Regions from separate parts of the Mixta mediterraneensis genome, predicted to be linked through region 1. Evidence: predicted binding sites of a transcription regulator. Region 1 holds the regulator's gene; the other holds the start of a gene.
The links. Region 1 encodes PhoB, which activates phosphate uptake and scavenging genes when phosphate is short. Its sites were predicted from a motif close to CTGTCATAAAACTGNCNNAT; they were not measured.
Positions count from the first base shown of each region.

Region 1 (10,298 bases):
AGCGTTTCCCGGCATAGTGGCGGGTATCGCCAAAATTATGCGTAATTGCACTTTGCACGTGATGCAAATAAGCCTTCGTTTCTCTGTCCGCCACGTTTGACGGCGCATGGCTACACCCCGCCAGCAGTATGGCAAGGGTGCTGACCCTTATCCATCTTGTCATTGTTCTCTCCTCACGGGCTGGGCAATTCAAGTTTGCTGTAGCCCAGCCCGTTCATTTTCTGCACTTTAATCTGCACCGGGATGCGTTCTTTCATCGCCTCGACGTGACTGATCACCCCGATGATTTTGCCGCTGGCATTGAGCGCATCCAGCGCATCCAGTGCCGTATCCAGCGTTTCAGCATCCAGCGTACCGAAGCCTTCATCAAGAAACAAAGATTCGATGCGCGTCTTGTGGCTGACCAGATCGGACAATGCCAGCGCCAGCGCCAGGCTGACCAGAAAGCTTTCGCCGCCAGACAGCGTGCGCGTATCGCGAGCGGCATCGGCTTGCCAGGTATCAACGACGTCCAGCTCCAGCACATCCAGTGCGCGGCGTTGTAGCAGATAGCGCCCGTGTAAGCGATCCAACTGGCGATTGGCCAGCGCCACCAGATGATCCAGCGTTAAGCCCTGGGCGAACCGGCGGAACTTATCGCCGCTGGCGGAGCCGATCAAATCATTGAGTAAACTCCATTGTGCCAGCGTCGCGTCATCCTGCTCGATCTGCTGCATTAATGCCGCTTGCTGGGCGCGCAGAGCCGCATCGCTGTGTAACTGCTGCTGTGCCTGGCCTTGCTGGCTGGCGTTTTCACGCAACGCCAGGCGCAAACGTTCCAGCTGTTCGCGCAAGGCGTCAGCAGATTCCGGCATATTTTCCGGTTGCGCCTGCTGATGTGCAGTGAAGCGTTGTTGCACTTCCGTCAACCGCGCCCGCTGTTGTTGCCGCTGCTGCTCCAGCTGTTGCAGCTGACTACGTAACTGCTGCGCCGTTTGTTCATCCAGCAAAGCGGCGCGCAAGCTGGCTTCATCCTTAAATTCGGCTGCGGCTAAGGCGCGGCTAAATGCCTGTTCCGCATCGGCCAGTCGGTTTGCCAGCGTTTTCAGCTGGGTCTCGATGACGGCTAACTGCCCGTTCAGGCTGCTGACCTGTGTTTGCGTCTGTTGCCAGCGGCTTAAACTTTGCGTTAGCTGAGACTCCTTCTGTTGCAGCGCGGCCTGCATTTGCTGACGCGCACTTGCTACCTGCTGGTTACCAAACAGCGCTTCACGCTGCTGAAGCCGTTCGGTAATCTGCGCGGTAAGCTGGGTCAGTTGCTGCTGCTGCGCACTGAGGCGTTGTTGTTCGATAGTAAGCCGTTGTTGCAGCGCGGTAACCTGGCTTTCAGCGCGCGTCAGTTGAGGTTGCAGCTTAGCGAGTGATTGCTCACTTTCTTGCCAGCGCTGCCAACGTTGCTGTTGCGTCGCTAACCAGCGCGCTCTTTCTTCTGCGGCCGGTAGCGATAACGCGACGTTTGCCAGCTGCTGTTGTAAGTCATCATTGCGTTGCTGCCAGCTGGCCTGTTCCTGCTGCTGTCGCTGTTGTAGCGCTTCCAGTGCCTGCTGCTGATTCTTTAAGGCTTGCTGGGCCAACTGCTGTGCCTGCTGATGCTGCTGTAAAGCCTGTAGCTGTTGAATATGGTGCTCTTTCGCCGCCTGGCGCGAACGCTCAGCGGCATCCTGCGCCTGGATCTGTTGATGCAGCGCGGTTTCCTGTGCGGATTGCTGCTGCTGCCAGCTTGCCAGCGCGGCCTGATCGCCAGGGGAGAAGGTAAGTGCCAGCTCACGGCTAAGCGCCTGCCACTGCTGATGCAGTGTTTCTGTCTGGCGCGTTAAATCGGCAATCTCCTCGCGTAGCGTCTGTTGCTGAAGCGCAGACTGTTTTATCTGCTCTTTTTTGGCGGTGCCCGCTTCTTTTAATGCCTCAACCTGAACCTTAAGTGCTGCCAGCCGCTGCTGATTTTCGCTGACTTCCAGTCGGGTATAAGCCTCAACCGCCGGATGGGTACAGGAGCCGCACAGCGGGCAGGGTTGATCGGCTTCCAGCCGCGCCCGGTGATCGGCGAGATCGGCGATATGCTGCTCCAGCGCGCAAATTTTTTCGACGTCTTTCTCCTGCTGATACACGCGTTTCCAGAGATCGCGCAGCTTTTGTAATTCGGTTTCGTCTTGCTGATGGGTTTTCTCCAGTGCGGCAAGGCGCTGCTGACGCTGGCTAAGCTGTTGTTGCAGTGACTGCCATTGCGAGGCCAGCAGCGTCAATTTTTGCCGGGCGTCACGGCTGGTTTGCAATTGCGTCAGCGACTGATGAAGCGTTTCTGGTGGATAACGTTGCTGTAGCGAAGTTAGTGCTTGCTCCGCTTCTGTTGCCGCTTGCCGGGCCTGCTGTTCTGCCTGTTGCAGTGGCATTGCCTGCTGCGCCTGCTGGCTGAACTGTTGCTGTTGTTGCGTGAATTGTTGCTGCTGCTGTTGAGATTGTCGGGCAAGTTCGGCAAGCAGATTTTCACGCTGCGTCAGTTGGGCAAATCGCTCCTGCCACAGTGGCAGAGAGGCGCTCCATTGTGCGACATCGGCCAGTTGTTCACGTAAGGTTTGCTGGGCGGCAATCTCTTTTTGTAACGTCGCCTGGTGGGTGCTTTCGTAGACAAACGCCTGTTGCGCCTGCTCGCACACCTGCTGTTGCTGTTGCTGGTCACATTGCTGCTGCTGTTGCTGCTGTTGCAGGGTAGCGATCTGCTGATCAAGCGGCATCACCTGTTCTGTCAGCAAAATTTCCTGACGCTGCTGCTGTTGCAGTGTCTGTTCCCGTGCCTGTTGTGCCTCGGTGTAAGCCAGTTGTTCACGCTGTTGATGGTTTACGGCGTCCTGATGCTGCTGCGTAAGCTGCTGCTGTGCTGCAATGATCTCGCGCTGCCCGGTCTGTAAATCATCACGCTGTTGTAGCCTGGCGCGCAGTTTCTCCGCCGGTTCACTGCGTGCCAGACGTTGCCGATCGGCTTCGGCAGCCTGCCACGCCTGTTCTGCGGCCTGTAAAGCGTCACTGCTGTGCTGCACATCAGCGCGATATTGCTGTGCCTGTTGCTGCCATTGCTGCTGTTTGTGCGCATCGGTGTATTGAGTGCTTAAGGTTTTTTCGGCTTCGCTTAGCGTAGCGAGCTGCTGTTGCAGTGCTGCGCGCGTGTCGGTATCAAGCAGTGCCATACCACCCGCCCGGCTGCGTAATAAATCCAGCGTGCGTTTCGCCTCTTTATGGCGTTCAAAAATGGCTATTGAAATCAGGCCGTAAATTTCAGTACCGGTCAGCTCTTCCAGTAGCTCAGCGCGTTCACCCGCTTTAGCATTCAGAAAGGCGGCAAACTGGCCTTGCGACAACATCATGGAACGGGTGAAGCGGGCAAAATCGAGGCCGGAGAGGGTTTCAGTCAGCTTTAATTTATCGCCGACTTTATCAGCAACAATCTGATCATCGGCACAGCGGGCCAGCTCAACGCGGGGCGCCTGTAATTTGCCATCCGCCGTGCCGCGAGCGCGGTTCTGACTCCAGAAAGCGCGCCAGGCTTCACCTTTGATTTCAAATTCGACTTCTGCCAGACATTCGGCACAGTCACGCGTCATCAGGGCGTTCTGGGTTTGTGAAATGGCGCCAAGACGCGGCGTCTGGTGATATAGCGCCAGGCAAATGGCATCCAGCAACGTCGTTTTACCCGCGCCGGTCGCGCCGGTAATGGCGAATAAACCATTGCTGGCAAATGGTTCGGTCCGGAAATCGATAAACCATTCGCCTTTTAGCGCGTTAAGATTTTTAAAACGCAGCGTGAGGATCTTCATGATTGCTCCTCCATCTCCGCCAGCGTGCGGCGAAACAGCGTATTTAATTGCTGGATCTGTTGCTCATCCATTTCACTGTCCAGCGCTAAGCGGCGGGCAAAAACGTCTTCTACTTTCAGCTCGCTCAGCGTTTCGTTATCAAGCCGGGCAAGGCTGTGCTGACGCAGCGCGCGGCTGCGGCGCAGTAACAGTACTTCTACCGGCAATCCGTCCGTCAACGTTTCAATCCGCCGTTGCAAATCGCTGAGATATTCTTGCGTCGTGACTTCAATATCCAGCCACACCGGTTTCTCATCCTGATATGTCTGGAAATCCGCCAGCTGTTGTTCGATCTGCGCCAGCGAGCCTTTGAGCATTTGCATGGGTTGAAACTGCGGAACCGCCAGCGGCGTAATGCTCTGCAAACCGTTAGGTGAAAAATCGAGCAGAAATACGCTTTTTTCCGTGCCCAGCTCATCAAAACTCAATGGGATCGGCGAACCGCTATAGCGAATGTGATCGCTATTGGCAACGCGCTGAGCACGATGAATGTGGCCTAATGCGATATAATCGGCGGCGGGAAAAGCGGAGGCGGGGAAGGCATCTAAGGTGCCGATATAAATATCACGTACCGACTCGCTTTTACTCACGCCCACGGTGGTGAGATGGCCTGTTGCGATAATGGGTAATGACAGCGCATGTGCCTGTGCGGCGCTAAAGCGACGTTGATAATGTTCCGAAATGGCTTCTAACAGGCTGATTTGTTTCTCACGGCCCGACTGACCGGCCCGACTGCGCATGATGTCGCGCGGACGCAGATAAGGGATAGCGCATAGCAGCGCGCCCGGCTCGCCGCGTCGCGTATTTAGCACCAGCACATCGTCGTTGCCCTGCGGCGTTGCGATCACACGGGTATTCAGGCAGGCGAGTAGTTCGCGTGATTCATTCAGCGTAGCAACCGAATCGTGGTTGCCAGCCAGCACAACCAGTTGGCAGCCACTGGGTTGCAGCGCCACCACAAAGCGATTAAACATTTCACGGGCATAGCTCGGCGGTGTCCCGGTATCAAACAGATCACCCGCCACAATCAGCGCATCGACCTGGTGCTGCTCAATATTTACCAGCAGCCAGTCAAGGAAAGCCTGATGTTCAGCTGCCCGGCTTTTATTATAAAAGAACTGCCCCAGATGCCAGTCCGCAGTATGAATGATGCGCATAAAACTCCCTGCCGTAACAAATCGCACGGCGATTATACCCATCATGTTTAAAGATGCAGGTGTCCGCTGACGGCTGCACAAAAAATTTTCGATAAATGCGCGACGGTGACCAAAAAGAAAAAATGCCGCGTTATTGTCATAAATGGCTATTAAAGCCTTGTTTAACGGGCTATGTTTTTCATAAAAGTGTCACAAATCTGACGCATAATGGCGCCGCAAATATCAAGAAGCCGTCATATCAGCAGGAGTACTAATGGCTAAGCGCATTTTGGTTGTGGAAGATGAAGCCCCCATCCGTGAAATGTTGTGTTTTGTCCTGGAGCAGAACGACTATCAGCCAATTGAGGCGGAAGATTATGACAGCGCGGTCGGGAAACTGATTGAACCCTGGCCAGATTTAATTCTGCTGGACTGGATGTTGCCCGGCGGCAGCGGCATACAATTTATTAAGCATCTGAAACGCGAAGCAATGACGCGCGACATCCCGGTAATGATGTTGACAGCACGTGGTGAAGAGGAGGATCGCGTTCGCGGCCTGGAAGTAGGTGCTGATGATTACGTCACTAAGCCATTTTCGCCGAAAGAACTTATGGCGCGTATTAAAGCGGTAATGCGCCGTATTTCACCAATGGCGGTGGAAGAGATAATTGAGATGCAGGGGCTAAGTCTGGATCCTTCATCGCATCGCGTTATGTCGGAAGCGACCCCGCTGGAAATGGGACCGACTGAATATAAGTTATTGCATTTCTTTATGACTCACCCGGAACGGGTCTACAGCCGTGAACAGCTGCTGAACCACGTTTGGGGCACCAATGTTTATGTTGAAGATCGCACCGTTGATGTTCACATTCGCCGTTTACGTAAAGCGCTGGAAGTCTCCGGGCACGATCGCATGGTGCAAACCGTCCGCGGAACAGGTTATCGTTTCTCTGCCCGCTACTAAACGGAGCCTTAACCGTGCTGGAACGCCTCTCCTGGAAGAGATTACTGTCAGAACTGGTATTGGCGTGTCTGCCTGCGCTGATTCTCGGCCTGCTATTCGGCTATTTACCGTGGTGGCTGTTGTTCAGCGTACTGGCGCTATTGGGGTGGCATTTTCATAATTTGATGCGCCTGTCGCACTGGTTATGGCTAGATCGCACCATGACGCCGCCCACCGGGCGCGCCAGTTGGGAGCCGCTGTTTTATGGGTTATATCAGATGCAGCTGCGTAACCGACGACGGCGCCGGGAGTTAGGCAGCCTGATCAAGCGCTTTCGCAGCGGTGCGGAGTCGCTACCGGATGCGGTCATTCTGACTACCGAAGAAGGCACCATCTTCTGGTGTAATGGCTTAGCGCAGCAACACCTGGGCCTGCGCTGGCCGGAAGATAACGGGCAGAACATCCTTAACCTGCTGCGTTACCCCGAATTTTCCCGCTATATTCGTAAATGCGATTTTGATAAACCCCTGACGCTGGTGCTAAATAATCAGCATCATATGGAATTTCGCGTCATGCCGTACAGCGAAGGCCAGTGGCTGACGGTGGCGCGTGATGTAACGCAAATGCATCAGCTGGAAGGCGCGCGACGTAATTTCTTTGCTAACGTGAGTCACGAACTGCGCACACCATTAACGGTGCTGCAAGGTTATCTGGAAATGATGAACGATTCGGTGATGAACGAAAAATCGCGTGGCAAGGCGTTGCATACCATGTCAGAGCAGACGCGCCGTGTGGACAGCCTGGTGAAACAATTGTTAACGCTGTCGCGCATTGAAGCTGCGCCAGTCATCGATATGAAAGAAAAAGTCGATGTGCCGATAATGCTCAAACTGCTACAACGTGAGGCTGAAACCCTGAGCGCCGGGCGTCACGAGATCCATTTTCACACCGATCCGCATCTGAAAGTGTTTGGCAACGATGAACAGCTACGCAGCGCTATCTCTAATCTGGTGTACAACGCGGTTAACCATACACCGGACGGCACGCGCATTGATATTAGCTGGTTGCGCGGCCCGCAAGGCGCGATATTCAAAGTGTGCGATAACGGGCCGGGCATTCCGCCAGAACACCTGCCGCGTTTGACTGAGCGTTTCTATCGGGTTGATAAAGCGCGTTCGCGTGCCACCGGCGGCAGCGGTTTAGGATTAGCTATTGTTAAACATGCGCTCAGCCATCACAACGCACGGCTGGACATCACCAGCATCCCTTACCAGGAAACCTGCTTTACCTTTACGCTGGCACCAAGGTTGATTGTCAGCGTCGGGATGCAGGAGAATGCCGTTCATTAACGGTTAAGGGACCTTCTCATGCGCACGTTTCTTTGCTCCCTCTTGTTTTTGCTGCCTGCGGTAACCCAGGCACAGCCGGGTACGCTTTCCGGCAATTTAAGCAGTGTCGGTTCAGACACCCTCGGTTATTTAATGACGTTATGGGGGGAGGGTTTCAGCCGTCAGGCGCCAGGCGTCAATGTGCAGGTGCAGGCATCCGGTTCGTCTACCGCACCTACTGCGCTGGCTGCGGGAGCCGCTCAGATTGGGGCAATGAGCCGAGCAATGCAGGCTGACGAGCGCCAGGCGTTTGAGGCGCGATACGGCTATCCGCCGCTGGCAGTACCGGTGGCAATGGATGCTTTGGTGGTGGTGGTGAATCAGCGCAACCCGTTGCAGCAGATCGATCCGCGCCAGCTTGATGCGATTTTTTCTGTTACGCGTCTGTGCGGCGCAACCCACATCCCCGCCCATTGGGGAGATCTCGGCGTGAAACAGGCTGACTGGGCCGATCGTAGTTTACAGCGCTATGGCCGTAATTCGGCCTCCGGGACGTGGGGTTTTTTCAAACAGCAGGCGCTATGTAACGGTGATTTTCGCAGTGATGTTGCAGAGTTTCCCGGTTCAGCCGCAGTGGTACAGGCAGTGGCGGGCAACCCGCGCAGTATCGGCTACACCAGCTTTGGTTTTCACCTCAGCGGTGTGAAAATGTTGTCTGTGGTCAATGCCAGCGGAGATGCGGTGATGCCTGATGCGGAAAGTATTCGCAGCGGCCATTATCCCTGGGCACGTCCGCTTTACCTCTATGTAAACAAAGCACCCGGCAAACCTTTGCCACCGCTGGTGGCGGCATTTTTACAGCAGATTTTGTCATCGCAAGGTCAGCACCGCGTGAGCGAGGCGGGCTATCTGCCTTTATCGGACCGCCAGTTGGCGCAGACGCGCGCCATCCTTGACGATAATTAATTTCCCTGGCTGCAACATGAATTTTCCTCACGCGCGTTGAATTTTCTTCTGTTGCGGCTGAGAAGCTCGCATGTCACTCTTTCGTTGGCCATATAGCCATCCGGATGGCTATACTTAACTCTATGAAATTATTACCTGCCGCAATCATGTGACAGGTGAGCCAGGAGCGATCATGCAAAGAAATACCGCCCCCTTCCGTGCCGATACCGTTGGCAGTTTTCTGCGTCCTGCCGCTATCAAACAGGCACGCGAACAGTTCGCCGCCGGTGAAATTGATGCCACTGAACTGCGTCGTGTAGAAGATGAAGCTATTCGTGATGTGGTAGCAAAACAGCGCGAAAATGGCCTGAAAGTGGTTACTGACGGTGAGTTTCGTCGCGCATGGTGGCACTTCGACTTTTTCGATGGTCTGGAAGGCGTTGAACGTTATGAGGCCGATCAGGGCATCCAGTTCAATGGGGTACAGACTAAAGCGCGTGGCGTGAAAGTAACGGGCAAACTGAGCTTTGGCAATCACCCCATGCTGAAAGATTTCCGCTTTTTGCAAAGCATCGCGGGTGATGCAGTGCCTAAAATGACCATTCCCAGCCCCAGCGTGCTGCATTTCCGTGGCGGTCGCAATGTGATCGATTCCACTGTTTATCCGGATCTGGCTGCGTATTTTGACGATCTGGCACAAACCTATAAAGACGCAATTAGCGCTTTTTATGCCGCAGGTTGCCGCTATTTACAGCTGGATGACACTGTTTGGGCCTACCTGTGTTCTGAAGATCAGAAACGTCAGATCCGTGAGCGCGGCGATGATCCCGAAGAGCTGGCTCGTATCTACGCCCGCGTGCTGAACAAAGCGCTGGAAGGTAAGCCCGCCGATCTGACGGTTGGGCTGCATGTCTGTCGCGGTAATTTCCGTTCAACCTGGATTTCAGAAGGAGGCTATGAGCCGGTGGCTGAAATCCTGTTTGGTACGGTTAATATTGACGCGTTTTTTCTCGAATATGACAACGAGCGTTCTGGCGGTTTTGAACCGCTGCGCTTCATCAAGCCAGGGCATCAGCAAGTCGTGTTGGGATTAGTTACCACTAAAAACGGTGAACAGGAAGATCCGGCCCAGGTGAAAGCGCGTCTGGCTGAAGCGGCGAAGTTTGTGAGTCTCGACCAGATCTGCCTCAGCCCACAATGCGGCTTCGCCTCAACGGAAGAGGGCAACAGCCTGAGCGAGGCGCAGCAATGGCAAAAGATTCGTCTGGTTGTCGATATTGCGAATCAGGTGTGGTGATGCTGTAACGTTACGCAAACAGGCGCGTAAAACGCGCCTTTTGTGCAGATTAACCTCCGTTAATGCTGGAACTTCTTACGGCCTGAAGAAAAAATAAGCACATCATCTGATGTGCTTACGCCAAATATTAGAGCCATTATCTGGTTATACATATAAATTCACAATAAACCTCTGGTTTTCCGATCCTGTATTGCCTTTCTTCGCTATAAACGTTCTACTTAGCGCCGCTGTCGATTTAACCCTCCGTGAACAGAAAAAAAGCAGCTTAAATCACCTGCGCTTCATCTCACGACGAGCATAATGCGCTGATATTGGCTGGCAAATCGTTGTTTTGACGCAGCGAGGGCAATGCAAATTCAACTTCCACCGCAACAACAATGACAGGCCGTATGACACACCGTTTAACTTCGAAAGATATTCTCGCGCTGGGCTTCATGACGTTTGCCCTGTTTGTGGGCGCGGGCAACATTATTTTCCCGCCGATGGTTGGCATTCAGTCCGGCGAACATGTCTGGACCGCCGCGATCGGATTCCTTATTACCGCTGTGGGTTTGCCAGTGATCACCGTTATTGCGCTGGCGCGCGTGGGCGGCGGCATCGACGCGCTCAGTTCGCCGATTGGCAAAGTAGCCGGTTTGGTGCTGGCAACGGTGTGCTATCTGGCCGTTGGTCCGCTGTTCGCGACCCCGCGTACCGCCACAGTGTCCTTTGAGGTGGGCATTGCGCCGCTGACGGGAGACGGCTCGCTGCCGCTGTTTAGCT
Region 1 covers NZ_JASUAZ010000007.1:41,845-52,142, forward strand. The annotation lists gene QRY16_RS06840 (cell envelope integrity TolA C-terminal domain-containing protein) at 1-163, opposite strand, end outside; gene QRY16_RS06845 (SbcC/MukB-like Walker B domain-containing protein) at 174-3,848, opposite strand; gene sbcD (exonuclease subunit SbcD) at 3,845-5,044, opposite strand; gene phoB (phosphate response regulator transcription factor PhoB) at 5,298-5,987, shown strand; gene phoR (phosphate regulon sensor histidine kinase PhoR) at 6,002-7,315, shown strand; gene QRY16_RS06865 (PstS family phosphate ABC transporter substrate-binding protein) at 7,334-8,260, shown strand; gene QRY16_RS06870 (cobalamin-independent methionine synthase II family protein) at 8,433-9,536, shown strand; gene brnQ (branched-chain amino acid transport system II carrier protein) at 9,926-10,298, shown strand, end outside.

Region 2 (8,151 bases), on a different contig from region 1:
CTGTTTACGGTATAAACCAAAACGCGTAAGCCAGCGTCTCTGAGTTCAGCGATGCGCGTCTGATCCACGACTTTGTGATTAATATGGATCGATACACAATCCAGCGCGGCGGTTTTTTCTTTCCACTGCTCATCCCAACTGTGCAGCAGCAATCCGCGCGGTAGCTCCGGTTGCGCCTGCATCGCGGCGTTTAATGCTTCCCATGAGAAGGAGGAAAGCAGCGGCGCGGTTTGACCTTGCCACAGCTGCGCTGTCGCCTGCGCCACGGCGCGGCCCGTTGCAATTTCACTGCCGGTGGTCGGTTTAATTTCGATGTTAGCCATCATTTGATGCTGACGACAACGCGCGGCGACGTCTTCCAGACGCGCCAGCGGTTCGCCAGTGAAATCGTTACCGAACCAGCCGCCTGCATCCAGTTGCGCCAGCTTTTCCCACGGCAGTTCCCCCGCGACGCCCCAGCCGTTACTGGTGCGATCGAGCGTATCGTCATGCAACAGAAAAATTTGCATATCGCTCGATAATTTGGCATCAAATTCAATCATTTGATGACCATATTCAGCGCCAACATCAATCGCCGCCAGGGTATTTTCCGGTGCCAGTTTGCCACCGCCGCGATGCGCAACGATATGCGGGTAAGGCCAGTTATATTGACTCATTCCAGACGTTTTCCATGAGTTGAATCGAAGAAGTGTAACGCATCTGCTGGCAGATGCAGCCACAGCGTGCTGCCTGCCTGCGGTCGTTCACTGTGGGGTAAACGCACCACCAAACGCGTTTCGCCAATACGTCCGTGCGCAAGGTTATCCGCGCCCAGCATCTCCAGCGTTTCAACCCGCATTGGGATGCCATGCTGCTCGCGGCTGCTGATTCGGACATGTTCAGGACGAATGCCGAGCGTCACCGGACGATTCGCCCATTCTGCCTTATGCTCACTTAGCGGTAACGCATAAGAAGAATTAAGACTGAAGCGCGTGCCGTCGCTGTTGATCTGTCCAGCCAGCAGATTCATCGCTGGCGAACCGATAAATGAGGCAACAAACTGGCTGGCGGGTCGTTCATAGACTTCTACCGGCGTACCAGTCTGCTCGACTCTGCCTTTATTCATTACCATCACCCGCTGCGCCAGCGTCATGGCTTCAACCTGATCGTGAGTAACGTACAAGCTGGTTGTTTGCAGGCGACGATGCAGCTGTTGCAGCTCCAGCCGCATCTGCACACGCAGCCGGGCATCAAGGTTAGAAAGCGGTTCATCAAACAGAAAGACGGCGGGTTCACGCACGATGGCGCGCCCCATCGCCACGCGCTGACGCTGACCGCCAGAAAGCTCGCGCGGTCGTCGGCTCAGCAAATGCTCCAGCTCAAGACTACGCGCTGCCTCTGCGACGCGCTGACGGATCTGCGCTTTGCCCATGCCGCGAATTTTCAGGCCATATGCCATGTTCTCTTCCACCGACATGTGAGGATAGAGCGCATAATTTTGAAACACCATTGCAATACCACGATCTTTCGGTTCTTCATGGGTGACACGTCTGTCGCCGATATAAATATCGCCAGTCGTGACGCGCTCCAGCCCGGCCACCATACGCAGTAGCGTAGATTTACCGCAGCCGGACGGGCCAACCATCACCATAAACTCACCCTCATTCACCGTGATATTCAGCGGTTGGATGATCTGATTTTTTCCATCGTAGGATTTTGTGACCGCCTGAAGCGTTACGCCTGCCATATTTTATTTCTCACTCTCAACCAGGCCACGCACAAAAGCACGCTGCATGACGAATACCACCAATACCGGTGGGATCAGGGTTAATAACATTGCTGTCATCACTTCGTTCCACTGAGTCGGCGAGCCGCTGGTTGAGATCATGCTTTTGATCCCCGCCACCGCCGTGCCTAAGCTGGCGTCATTGATGATCAGCAGCGGCCAGAGATATTGATTCCAGCCGTAGATAAACGTGATGACGAACAACGCCGCGAGATTGGTTTTGGACAGCGGCAGCACAATGTCCCAGAAAAAACGCATCGGACTGGCGCCGTCAATACACGCCGCTTCGACCAGTTCATCGGGTAATGACAGAAAGAACTGACGAAACAGAAAGGTCGCGGTAGCCGACGCCATTAAGGGCAAGGTTAAGCCGCTGTAGCTGTCGAGCATGTTCAGGTCAGCAATGACCTGCACCGTGGGGAAAATGCGTACTTCAACCGGTAACATCAGAGTAATGAAAATCAGCCAGAAGAACAGCGAACGCAGCGGGAAGCGAAACCACACCAGAGCAAATGCCGAAAGCATCGACACCACGATTTTTCCACAGGTAATTCCCAGCGCCATGATCATGCTGTTAAGCAACATGATGCCGAAGGCCGGGCCACTGCCATTTATGCCCTGCGTCCAGATGCGCGTCAGGTTTTCCCATAAATGCGTACCGGGAATCAACGTCATTGGCACCTGATATACCGCATCGGTATCCAGCGTGGCGGCCACAAGCGCCACATACAGCGGAAACAGAATGATCAGCACACCGAGCACTAAAACAAGGTGGCTGACGATGTCCAGCCCGCGCCGGTTCTCAATCATTGATATTGCACCTTACGTTCTACAAAACGGAACTGAACCACCGTCAGGCCGATCACCAGCAGCATCAGTACCACCGATTGCGCCGCCGAAGAGGAAAGATCCAGACCGGTAAAACCTTCCCGGTAAATTTTATAGATCAGGGTGGTGGTGGCCTGAACCGGACCGCCGCCTGTCGCCGCATCGATCACCGGGAAGGTGTCAAAGAAGGCGTAGATGAGATTCACCACCAGCAGAAAGAAGCTCACCGGGGTAATCAGCGGTAGCGATAAATTGAAGAAGCGGCGCACCGGACCGGCGCCATCAATCGCTGCGGCTTCTGTCAGCGATTTAGGAATGGATTGCAGCGCGGCAAAAAAGAACAAAAAGTTGTAGCTCATTTGCTGCCAGATTGAGGCCAGCACAATCAGAAACATCGCCTGACCGCTGTTTTGCGCGTAGTTCCAGTTATAACCAAGCTGGTTCAGCAAATAACTAAACAGGCCGAGGCCAGGGTTAAACAAAAACATCCATAACACCGCCGCCACCGCAGGCGCTACCGCATACGGCAGCAACAGTAGCGTTTGATACAGCTTGCGTAAGCGAACCACATAATCGACAAGCGCCGCCAGCAGCAGTGAAAACGCCATGCCACATACCGTGACTAACCCGCTGAATTTTAACGTCGTCCAGAACGACGCCAGATAATATTCATCGTCCAACAGGCGTCTGAAATTATCCAGCCCGACAAACGTGCTGGAAATACCAAATGGATCAAGGGATTGCAGTGAATACCACAGCGCTTCTCCGGCAGGCCAGAGAAAGAAAACAGCGGTGATCAACAGTTGCGGTAGCACCAAAAGATAGGGCAACAGGCTGGTGCGAAAGACCGGACGAGATGAGGACATAGCGTACTCTGCGTAAGGGGAATAAGGGCCGGGCGATACCGGCCTGAAAGTAATTACTTAACCTGTTGCTCAAAGCGACGCAGCAACGCATTACCGCGCTGCACGGCATTATCCAGTGCGCTTTGCGGCGACTGTTTGCCGGTCCAGACCCCTTCCAGTTCTTCGTCAATGAGGGTGCGAATTTGCGGCATATTGCCCAGACGTATACCTCTGGTGAACGGCAACGGTGGCTTGTTCAGCATCTGGCGGGTAGCAATATCCGCGCCGGGATTTTTATCATAGAAGCCCTGCTTCTTGCTCAGCTCATACGCGGCGGTAGTCACGGGCAGATAACCGGTTTTTTGATGCCATTCTGCGGCGATTTCCGGCTGCGCCAGGAACTTCATGAACTCCGCGACCCCTTTGTAGGTATTGGCATCTTTACCCTTCATCACCCACAGACTGGCCCCCCCGATGATGGCGTTTTGCGGCGCGTCAGGTACGGTGTCGTCATACGGCATCATCCCCACGCCGAAGTTGAATTTTGCGTAGTGACGAATATCGGCAAGTGAACCGGAGGACGCCGTGGTGATAGCGCAATCGCCATTATAGAATTTGGCGGTAGATTCATCTTTTCGTCCAAAATAGGTGAAATCACCTTTTTTGTTCATCGCTTCCAGCATCTGAATGTGGCGAACCTGAACCGGCTTATTGAATTCCAGTACCGCATCGGTGCCATCGAATCCATTGTTTTTGGTGGCGACGGGCAGTGCGTGCCACGCACTAAAGTTTTCAATTTGAATCCAGCCCTGCCAGCCACTGGCGTAGCCGCAACTGATGCCCGCCTGATGCAAAGCATCGGCATCTTTCGCCAGTTCCTGCCAGGTTTTTGGCGGGTGGTCAGGGTCCAGCCCCGCTTTTTTGAAGGCGTCTTTGTTGTAGTACAGCACTGGCGTAGAGCTGTTAAACGGTTGTGAAATCAGATGGCCGTTTGCGTCACTGTAATAACCGGAAACGGTGGGAACAAACTGCTTTTCATCAAACGCGATTCCCGCGTCATGAAAAATCTGATGCACTGGCACAATGGCTTTCGATGCCATCATGGTCGCAGTACCCACTTCGTACACCTGCAAAATGGCCGGTGCTTTACCGGTACGTACCGCTGCAATACCTGCGGCCAGGCTCTGCTCGTAGTTACCTTTGTAGGTTGGCACAATTTTATAATCGGGGTGAGTCTGGTTAAAACGTTGCGCCAGAGAGTCAACTTCTTTGCCTAATTCACCTTCCATTGAATGCCAGAAAGGAATTTCAGTGGCGGCGAGCGCATGACCACTGAGCATCAGGCCCAGCACCGCACTCATCAGGCTACGACGAAAAGTAAACACGGACATATTATTTTCCTGTGCAGGTAGGTACGCATGAAATCACGCCTTTCTGTTCGCGAAGTAACATGACACGGGAAAATGACGGATAAATAACAGATGAATGACAGGAAAGTTACAGCAGGATTTCAGCACTTAAACAGAAGATGACGGATAGCCATCGCAGCGACCTGCGGCGGCACAAGCAGATTGCAGATGGACAGCGCACAGCCACCGAAGCGTACATGCGTACGAGAGGATGGCGAACCCTGGCCAACCGCAATCTGACCAGCCAGATCAGGTGCCGAGATAAGCGCTGCGCACGGCCTCATTAGCCAGCAACGCATCGCCGCTATCTTCCAGCACTACGCGGCCATTTTCCAGTACGTAGCCGCGATCGGCCAGTTTCAGCGCCTGGTTAGCATTCTGCTCAACAAGGAAAATCGTCATCCCTTCGCTGCGTAGCTGCTCAATGGTGTCGAAAATTTGCTGAATAATAATGGGGGCCAGACCCAGCGATGGCTCATCCAGCAATAACAGGCGCGGCTGACTCATCAAGGCGCGCCCAATCGCCAGCATCTGCTGCTCACCCCCGGACATGGTGCCTGCGCGCTGTGCCTTGCGCTCATCCAGACGCGGGAACAGCTCACAGACGCGTCTGATGCGTTCCTGATATTGCTGGCGGCTGGCAAAGAATCCTCCCATTGCCAGGTTCTCTTCTACCGTCATGCGTGTAAAGACGCGGCGGCCTTCCGGCACAATCGCTATCGCTTCACGCATAATACGTGCGGTTTGCCAGTCAGTGATGGTTTTGCCGTCAAAGGTTATTGCCCCCTGGGTAGCGCGCGGTTCGCCGCAAAGCGTTCCCAGCAAGGTGGTTTTACCCGCGCCGTTCGCCCCAATGAGCGTGACGATTTCACCCTGATGAATATAAAGGCTGACGTTATGCAGCGCCTGGATTTTGCCATAATGTGCGCTGACATTTTCAATGGTTAACATCGGGTTGGCCATCTTACGCCTCTCCTAAATAGGCTCGGATCACGTCCGGGTTATGTCGAATTTCTTCCGGCGTGCCGTTAGCTAAAGGCGTCCCCTGGTTCACCACATAAATACGGTCGGAGATCCCCATGACCAACTTCATATCGTGCTCAATCAACAATACTGTCACCTTATGTTCGCCACGCAATTCGGCAATTAATTCGTCCAGCTCATGGGTTTCTTTTGGATTCAGGCCCGCCGCCGGTTCGTCCAGCATTAAAATCTCCGGGCGCGTCACCATGCAGCGTGCGATTTCCAGACGACGCTGCTGACCATACGCAAGATTTCCTGCCTGGCGGTTCGCCAGTTCAAGCAGCCCCACGCGCTCCAGCCAGATGGCCGCGCGATCCAGTGCTTCACTTTCGCTGCGGCGAAAGGCCGGCGTTTTTAACAGCCCGGAAAACACGCCGCTTTTCAGATGCTGATGCTGCGCCACCAGCAGGTTTTCAATCACCGTCATTTCCCGAAACAGCCGCACATGCTGGAAAGTGCGCACAATGCCCATGCGCGCAATCTTCTGGCCCGACAACCCCTCCAGATGCTGATCGCGCAGCCTGATACTACCACCGGTCGGTTTGTAAAAGCCGGTCAGGCAGTTGAACACTGTGGTTTTGCCCGCACCATTCGGTCCAATCAGTGAAACGATTTCTTGCGGATGCAGCGCCAGCGCTACGTTATTTACGGCTAACAAGCCGCCGAAGCGCATCATCAGGCCCTCAACCGCTAATAAAGGCTGACTCATGCCTGCTCTCCTTGTTTACCTGGTTTTAGCTTCAGGTGAGGGCGTTTCATCGGCAGCAAACCTTGTGGACGCCAAACCATCATCAGCACCATCAATCCACCCAGTACCAGCATGCTGTATTCATTGAGATCGCGCATGAGTTCACGCGAGACCACCAGCAGGATGGCGGCAAGAATGACCGCAAACTGTGATCCCATTCCGCCCAATACCACAATCGCCAGCACAAAGGCCGATTCGACGAAAGTAAAAGATTCCGGGCTGACAAAGCCCTGACGCGCGGCAAACAGGCTACCCGCGAAACCGGCAAAGGCAGCGCTGATAGTAAAAGCGGTCAGTTTGATGCGCGTGGGGCTTAAGCCCAGCGAGCGGCAGGCAATTTCATCTTCGCGCAGCGCTTCCCAGGCCCGACCCAGTGGCATACGCAGCAGACGATTGATGACGAAGAGCGTCAGCACTACCAGCAACAGCGCCACCAGATAAAGGAAAATAATCCGGTCACTGGGATCGTATTTAAGGCCAAAGAAATGGTGGAAAGTATCCCAGCCGCCATCGTGTGGGCTGCGGTTGAATTCCAGGCCGAAAAGCGTCGGTTTCGGGATTTGGCTGATGCCATTCGGGCCGCCGGTTATCTCCGTATTATTGAGTAGCAGGATGCGGACAATTTCACCAAAACCAAGCGTCACAATCGCCAGATAATCTCCACGCAGACGCAGCACCGGAAAGCCGAGCAGCAAACCAAACAGCGCGGCAACCATGCCCGCCAGCGGCAGACACTGCCAAAAACCGAGACCATAATAGTGATTAAGCAGCGCAAAGGTATAAGCGCCAATGGCATAAAAACCACCATAACCCAGCACCAGCAGGCCAGAAAGGCCAACCACCACGTTCAGACCCAGGCCGAGCATCACATAGATTAGTGTCATGGTGGCAATATCGACAGTGCCGCGCGAGACCAAAAACGGCCAGGCAACCGCAGCCAGAATGATCGCCGCCATCACCAGTTTTTGCTTCAGTGTGGAACCGTCAATACCCGGCAACACCAGCGCAGGCAACGACACTTTTTTCATACCGCTTTGCCACACCGGACGCAGCAGCTGGAATATAAACACCACCACGCAGGCAACGGCAATCCATTCCCAACGCACGCTTCCGGCGTTCTGTACCACCAGGCGGGTGCCGTCCAGATTCAGGCGCAGCCCCATAAAAAAGGTTGCCAGAACCAGCATCATCAGCGCAGAGATAAGCGCATTAACCAGGGCGTTCTTCATACTTTTTCAACCTCCGGGCGGCCCAGAATCCCGGTTGGCATAACCAGCAGCACCACAATCAATAGCGCAAAGGAGACCACGTCTTTATATTCCGTGCTGAGATAAGCGGAGGTCAGCGCTTCGGCGATGCCGAGCACCAGCCCACCAATCATCGCGCCGGGAATGCTGCCAATGCCGCCTAACACCGCGGCGGTAAAGGCTTTCATTCCGGCCATAAATCCGATAAATGGATTAATCACGCCATAAAACTGACCGAGCAGCACGCCCGCTACCGCCGCCATCGCCGCCCCAATAATGAATGTCA
Region 2 covers NZ_JASUAZ010000074.1:865-9,015, reverse strand. The annotation lists gene ugpQ (glycerophosphodiester phosphodiesterase) at 1-656, opposite strand, end outside; gene QRY16_RS21010 (sn-glycerol-3-phosphate import ATP-binding protein UgpC) at 653-1,726, opposite strand; gene ugpE (sn-glycerol-3-phosphate ABC transporter permease UgpE) at 1,730-2,575, opposite strand; gene ugpA (sn-glycerol-3-phosphate ABC transporter permease UgpA) at 2,572-3,459, opposite strand; gene ugpB (sn-glycerol-3-phosphate ABC transporter substrate-binding protein UgpB) at 3,513-4,829, opposite strand; gene livF (high-affinity branched-chain amino acid ABC transporter ATP-binding protein LivF) at 5,097-5,810, opposite strand; gene livG (high-affinity branched-chain amino acid ABC transporter ATP-binding protein LivG) at 5,812-6,579, opposite strand; gene QRY16_RS20980 (high-affinity branched-chain amino acid ABC transporter permease LivM) at 6,576-7,847, opposite strand; gene livH (high-affinity branched-chain amino acid ABC transporter permease LivH) at 7,844-8,151, opposite strand, start outside.
Region 2: the regulator PhoB is predicted to act here: its motif matches at 4,911-4,930, upstream of ugpB (sn-glycerol-3-phosphate ABC transporter substrate-binding protein UgpB).